2 regions of the Bacillus sp. LR--39 genome follow, and region 2 is predicted to be linked to the other one. Evidence: a T-box and tRNA genes for the amino acid it is inferred to sense, from the RefSeq annotation. Region 2 holds a T-box; the other holds one or more tRNA genes.
The links. The T-box of region 2 lies ahead of ACWHAR_RS01470 (valine--tRNA ligase). A T-box ahead of a tRNA ligase gene usually reads a tRNA of that ligase, here a tRNA-Val.
Positions count from the first base shown of each region.

Region 1: it encodes a tRNA-Val, which carries the amino acid that the T-box ahead of ACWHAR_RS01470 (valine--tRNA ligase) is inferred to sense. The anticodon was not compared.

Region 1 covers NZ_JBSIOT010000003.1:391,431-394,831, reverse strand. The annotation lists gene ACWHAR_RS16880 (GNAT family N-acetyltransferase) at 1-455, opposite strand, end outside; gene ACWHAR_RS16875 (DUF523 domain-containing protein) at 474-926, opposite strand; tRNA gene ACWHAR_RS16870 (tRNA-Glu) at 1,107-1,178, shown strand; tRNA gene ACWHAR_RS16865 (tRNA-Val) at 1,182-1,257, shown strand; tRNA gene ACWHAR_RS16860 (tRNA-Thr) at 1,263-1,335, shown strand; tRNA gene ACWHAR_RS16855 (tRNA-Tyr) at 1,355-1,439, shown strand; tRNA gene ACWHAR_RS16850 (tRNA-Gln) at 1,444-1,515, shown strand; gene sigW (RNA polymerase sigma factor SigW) at 1,746-2,309, shown strand; gene rsiW (anti-sigma-W factor RsiW) at 2,323-2,949, shown strand; gene cdaA (diadenylate cyclase CdaA) at 3,116-3,401, shown strand, end outside.
Region 2 covers NZ_JBSIOT010000001.1:268,441-271,841, reverse strand. The annotation lists gene ACWHAR_RS01470 (valine--tRNA ligase) at 1-1,487, opposite strand, end outside; T-box leader at 1,546-1,767, opposite strand; gene ACWHAR_RS01465 (hypothetical protein) at 1,940-2,131, shown strand; gene ysxE (spore coat protein YsxE) at 2,146-3,168, opposite strand; gene ACWHAR_RS01455 (LysM peptidoglycan-binding domain-containing protein) at 3,202-3,401, opposite strand, start outside.

The sequences.
Region 1 (3,401 bases), on a different contig from region 2:
TGCTGTTCGCCGATGGGGCCGATCGTGCGACGGCCTTTATCAATAAAACCGGAAGACCGGTACAGGTTCTTTGCACGATGATTGCGATGGTTTACAGCAAGCACGATTTCATCACACCAAGGAAAGTAATTTGCGACAAAAGCGGGGAGCTGCAGCATCGCTTGTTTGGCATAACCTTTTCCCTGATGCGGCGCATGTAAGGACAGCGCACTCAGCAAAATGGCAGACACATTGTTCGAATACGGGGCAATGGTTTCTTTTGAGGTATGTAAAATGAAAAAACCGACGGGGCGGTCTTCTTTTAAAATGACTGTCGGGTAGCGATCCCGGATGACGAGAGCATGCGGCAGGACATCTATCGGCAGAGCTGTGAACTTTTTATCTTCTTCACTCAGCACAAACCCGTTCAGCCCGTCTGCATGCTCCGGTTTATAAAAGGACAGGGCCACATCCATGATATCTACTCTCCTTTTTTATAATTGATCCAATTCGTCTTCTGATAGAACACGGCAGCCTGCCCGTTTTAAAAGAGCGGAAGTGATGCCGTCTCCGATTATTTTTTTTCCTGAGAAAGTGCCGTCATAGATAAAGCTGCTGCCGCAGGACGGACTGTTTTCTTTAAGGATGACCGTTGCGGCGCCTATTTCTTTTGCGTATGCTAACGTTTTTTCCGCGCCGTCCATATATAAAGCCGTAACGTCTTCGCCTGATGCCGTTACGATTCTTGCTGTTCCGTTCAGCACGTCTTCGCCCGTACCGCCGATGATTTCCGCCGGTTCGCGGGGAGTGGTGAAGCCGCCCAAAAGTTCGGGGCAGACCATAACAGCTTTCTTTTCTTCTACGAGTCTGCGGATTTTTTCCGAAGCGGCGTGAGAGCCGTTATACCTGCATTCGATACCGCCGAGACAAGAGCTGACTAAGATCATCTGTGTCCATTCCCTTCAATATTTTGATACTTTCATCATAAATGAAATAAGAGAGGAGGGATGAGTTTTTCAGTTAAAAAACGAGTAAAAAAGTTTGAAAATAAAAAAAATAATTTTTCTCTTTACAAATGGGGTACAACCTGTATATAATAACTTTTGTCAGCTCGACGCGGACACAACGGCCCGTTGGTCAAGCGGTTAAGACACCGCCCTTTCACGGCGGTAACACGGGTTCGAATCCCGTACGGGTCATATGGAGGATTAGCTCAGCTGGGAGAGCATCTGCCTTACAAGCAGAGGGTCGGCGGTTCGAGCCCGTCATCCTCCACCATATTTGCCGGCCTAGCTCAATTGGTAGAGCAACTGACTTGTAATCAGTAGGTTGGGGGTTCAAGTCCTCTGGCCGGCACTGTTTTACAAAAAAATACGGAGGGGTAGCGAAGTGGCTAAACGCGGCGGACTGTAAATCCGCTCCCTCAGGGTTCGGCAGTTCGAATCTGCCCCCCTCCACCATTTTTGGGCTATAGCCAAGCGGTAAGGCAACGGACTTTGACTCCGTCATGCGTTGGTTCGAATCCAGCTAGCCCAGTCTCAGACACCTTTTGCATAAAGGTGTCTTTTTTTTATCAGCATTTTGCTTCAATTTCTGATTGTTCATCAGATATACTATTTTTAAGCTGCTGTTAAGGCAGTATATTCTGTATTTTTCATCTACACCCTGCCTGAAATTTGGTAAAATAAATGTAATAAAAAAATGAAACCTTTTAAAACAAACAACGTATAGATACAGACCGGTGAAGGGCAGAGGTAAGATAAAACATGGAAAACCTGATTAAAAAAAGAATCAAGCAAGTCAAAAAAGGCGATCAAAATGCGTTTGCAGAAATCGTTGACCTTTATAAAGATAAGATTTACCAGCTTTGCTACCGCATGCTCGGCAATGTTCACGAGGCGGAAGATATTGCGCAGGAAGCTTTTATCAGAGCGTATGTCAATATCGACAGTTTCGATATCAACAGAAAGTTCTCAACGTGGCTTTACAGAATTGCGACCAACCTGACCATTGACCGAATCCGCAAGAAAAAGCCTGATTACTATCTGGACGCAGAAGTAGCGGGAGCAGAAGGGCTGACGATGTATTCGCAGATCGCCGCGGACGGGGTTCTCCCTGAAGACGCCGTATTGTCATTGGAGCTGTCGGACACAATTCAGAAAAAGATTTTAAAGCTGCCTGACAAGTACAGAACGGTTATTGTATTAAAGTATATTGACGAACTCTCTTTAATTGAAATCGGGGAGATTCTGAATATCCCTGTCGGCACCGTCAAGACAAGGATACACAGAGGCAGAGAGGCTCTTAGAAAACAATTGAGGGATCTTTAAGTGGGGTGATGAAATGAGCTGTCCTGAACAGATTGTGCAGCTTATGCATAAGCATCTTGATGGAGATATCCTTCCTGAAGATGAAAACGTATTAAAACAACATTTGCAGTCATGCGGGAATTGCAAACGGCATTTTCATGAAATGGAGAAATCCGTAGCACTCGTCCGAAGCACATCGCATGTCACGGCCCCTGCTGATTTTACTGCCAAAGTTATGGCGAATCTTCCAAAAGAGAAAAAACGCGCTTCTGTAAAACGATGGATCAAAACTCATCCGATGATTGCAGCCGCAGCGGTTTTTGTGATTTTAATGGGCGGCGGTTTTTTCAACAGCTGGCATAATGACCACAATTTCAGTGTGTCCAAACAGCCGAACCTTGTCGTGCAGAATCACACGGTCACCGTCCCTGAAGGCGAGACTGTAAAGGGCGATGTCACAGTAAAAAACGGCAAGCTGTTCATTGAAGGAAAAGTCGACGGCAATGTGACCGTCGTCAACGGAGAAAAATACATGGCCTCAGCCGGACAAGTCACCGGGCAGATTGAAGAGATTAACCAATTGTTTGACTGGGTCTGGTACGAACTGAAATCGGCGGGCCAGGGCGTCGTGAGCGCTTTGGACCCGAATGAAGATGAGTAAAGCGTATAATCGCTTTACTCTTTTTTTTGTGCATCGCCGCGCTGGCTCATTTCACTTGAGAAATCAAAATGTGGTATAATGAGCACGCTATATGATGTACATATTGCTCATGCAGCACAATTCATAACAGAAAAACGAAATGACTGAATTCTTGGAGGACGAGGAAATGGCTTTTGAGGACATCCCATTTTTGCAATACCTCGGCAATGCCGTTGATATTCTCCTTGTTTGGTATGTGATATATAAATTAATCATGGTCATACGCGGGACGAAGGCGGTTCAGCTTTTAAAAGGAATCGTCGTCATCGTATTGGTCCGGATGGCCAGTTCATATTTGGGACTCAGCACGCTTCAGTGGCTGATGGACCAAGCGATAACATGGGGATTTTTAGCGATCATCATTATATTCCAGCCTGAGCTGAGACGGGCGCTTGAACAGCTCGGACGGGGCC
Region 2 (3,401 bases):
ATCCGGGATACCCAGAAGAAAATGATGTCATATCCCGTTACAAGAACATCGGTTGAGTAATACCGCATAAAGTCTTCAGCGTTTTCATCAGGCCAGCCCATTGTAGAAAACGGCCAAAGCGCGGAGCTGAACCATGTATCAAGCACATCTGAATCCTGTTCCCAATTTTCGCTGTCTTCAGGCGCCTCAAGGCCGACGTACACTTCTTTTGTTTCTTTGTGATACCAAGCCGGGATGCGGTGGCCCCACCACAGCTGACGGGAAATACACCAATCACGGATATTTTCCATCCAGTGCAGGTACGTTTTCTCGAACCGGTCAGGAACGAAGTGAACTTTCTCTTCTTTTGACTGAAGGTCAACCGCAGCATCGGCCAGCGGCTGCATTTTGACAAACCATTGTGTGGACAGGTACGGCTCAACAACGGCGCCGCTTCTCTCACTGTGGCCGACAGAATGCATATGGTCTTCGATTTTAAAGAGAACGCCGGATTCCTGAAGATCTTTGACGAGTTTTTTGCGGCATTCAAACCGGTCCATGCCGTTATATTGCAGCGCTTTTTCATTCATTGTTCCGTCTTCATTCATGACGAGAATCCGCTCTAAATTGTGGCGGTTTCCGAGTTCAAAGTCATTCGGATCATGGGCAGGCGTGATTTTAACGGCGCCTGATCCGAATTCCATATCAACATAATCATCGCCGACGATCGGAATTTCGCGGTTTGTAATCGGCAGAATCACCGTTTTGCCGATTAAGTGCTTGTAGCGCTCATCTTCAGGATGAACCGCGACAGCCGTGTCGCCAAGCATCGTTTCCGGACGGGTGGTCGCGATTTCAATTGAGCCTGAACCGTCTGCTAACGGGTAGCGCAAATGATAAAACGCGCCCTGTACGTCTTTGTAAATCACTTCAATATCGGATAAAGCCGTTTTTGTGGCAGGGTCCCAGTTGATGATATATTCGCCTCTGTAAATCAAGCCTTTCTCGTACAACTTGACGAATACTTCCCGCACGGCTTTGTTCAGCCCTTCATCAAGAGTGAAACGTTCACGTGAATAATCGAGTCCAAGTCCCATCTTGGCCCATTGGCTGCGGATGAAATCAGCATACTCTTCCTTCCACTTCCACGTTTCTTCCAGAAACTTTTCACGGCCGAGGTCATAACGGCTTGTGCCCTGTTCGCGGAGTTTCGCTTCGACTTTTGCCTGAGTGGCGATGCCGGCGTGATCCATGCCCGGAAGCCAGAGCACGTCATAGCCCTGCATGCGTTTCATACGCGTAACGATATCTTGCAGCGTCGTATCCCACGCATGTCCGAGGTGCAGCCTGCCCGTCACATTCGGCGGCGGAATGACGACAGAATACGGCTGTTTCGTTTGATCGCCGCCCGCTTCAAAATATTTTCCTTTCAGCCAAAAATCATAGCGGCCTTTTTCAATCGCAGACGGATCATATTTTGTCGGCATTGTTTGTTCATTTGTATCCATGATAACCCTCCAGCATGTTTAGAAATGGCTGAGCAACTAAAAAAGAGCCTTCATCCTGATAAAGGACGAAAAGCTCTTTCGCGGTACCACCTTTTTTCATGAACAGATTTGTTCATGCACTTAAACGGATAACGGGTGCGGCCCGAATTTCTCTACTGTATGTTCAAGAAATTATGCTCCCGGGCGACCTTCCAATGAGACGGCATAAGAAGCCTTTCAGCACAGTAGCTTCTCTCTCTTCATGCGTCTTTCTTGTACTCTTCCCGTTCAAAGCAGGTGTATTTATATCAGCTCATGATCTTATTTATTATGTTCTTTATTATAGTAAAAGTGTTTTTGATTCGTCAATCATCTTTTCCAAAAACCGCTGCCGTCATACATAAATGGGCATGCACCCCGCCCTTTCCCTTACATACGATACATAGAAAGGCGAATGTGAGGAGGAATTGCCCGTGAGAAAAAAATTCAATTCTTATTCGCTCCCCCAGTGGGCCAGACAGGTCCGCCTTGTATCCGCGCAAGTCATAATCCCGATTACGATCTTTCAGGGGATCAGGACGATTTTCTTTCCGACCACTTTTGATGTCCTGCTGCTTGCCATCCTGCTGTTTTTAGCGTGCGCCCTGCATTTGGAATGGATATAAAAAAACGAGTCCCGTTATGAAGAGGACTCGTTTTCCGCTTTTATTTTTTTCTCCCGTTCAATCTGATGAACCTTCATGAGAAAAGGCTCAACATTTTTCATCTGCCAAAACGCTCTTAATAATTGCGTGCACTCTTCTTTTTCAGAGCCCCTTTGGCCGGTCTGATACCGTTTCAGCACTTTGTACATGGCGGATGGATAAGCCATATAGCTGAGAAACAGGCTGATTTCCGCTTCACGGAGCGGGAATGATTTGTGATACGTATAAAACCAGTCCAGACATTCCGGGCATGCTTTCGGATAGCTTCTGAACATTCTGGAGTAAAAGCCGAGCAGGTCATTTTGCGGAGGGCCCAGCGCAGCTTTCTCGAAATTCGTGAAAAAGCCCGATCCCGCATCATTATACAGAAAGTGGCGGCTCGATAAGCTGCCGTGGTTGATCACCGCTCTCGTCTTGTCATGATCCTTTGCCGCGTCAAACCATTCTTCCAGACGTTCCAGAGCAAAATTGACGGCGGAAACCGTTTCTGTAAGATACGTAACAGCCTGCAGTTCAAAAGGTGAAAGATACCACTCTTTTTCCGCCCGGTCGGCGAATTGTTCATAGACAAGCTTATCATTTTCCCAATCTCTTTTCGTTGCTTCATAAAAGCCGCTGATATCTTCAGTCCGGATTTGGATGTCCCGCACAGTCGCAGAATGGAGCTTCGCGACCTCTTTAAAAAGGTAAACATGTTTTTGATCCCGTTCCTCTTCCTGATCGTACTGAAGCCAAGGCATTAAATAATAAGAATTCTCCGTCTGTCTTCCCGCAAAAAAATCGCCGGCATACGTGCGGCAGATCGGCACAAATGATCGGTAGCCTTTCTCCTCAATCTCAATCATAAGATCCGTAAATTCACTGCTGCGGGCCGGCTTGAGCTGTTTCAAAGCAAAAATGCCGTAGTTTGAGTAGACCTTCCAAACATGCGGGCTGACAGGCTCAATATACTCAGCCGCCAGCCCGTATTCCTGAAGCACTGATTGGACTGCTTCCATTCCATTCACCACATTTTTACGGCCTCTTTGTGCTTACGCATGGCTGTTATTATATTCAGGTATATACAGAAGCTGACCTTCTTCAAGCTCGTCATCAAACGATAAAGCATTCGTTCTGATGAGCTGCTGGGATGTTATGTCATATCGTTCACACACCCGGTCGATAGTATCTTGCTGCTGTACGATACAAATTTTCATTCTTGAAAACTTTTCTTCTTCCCTTGTAAATAATT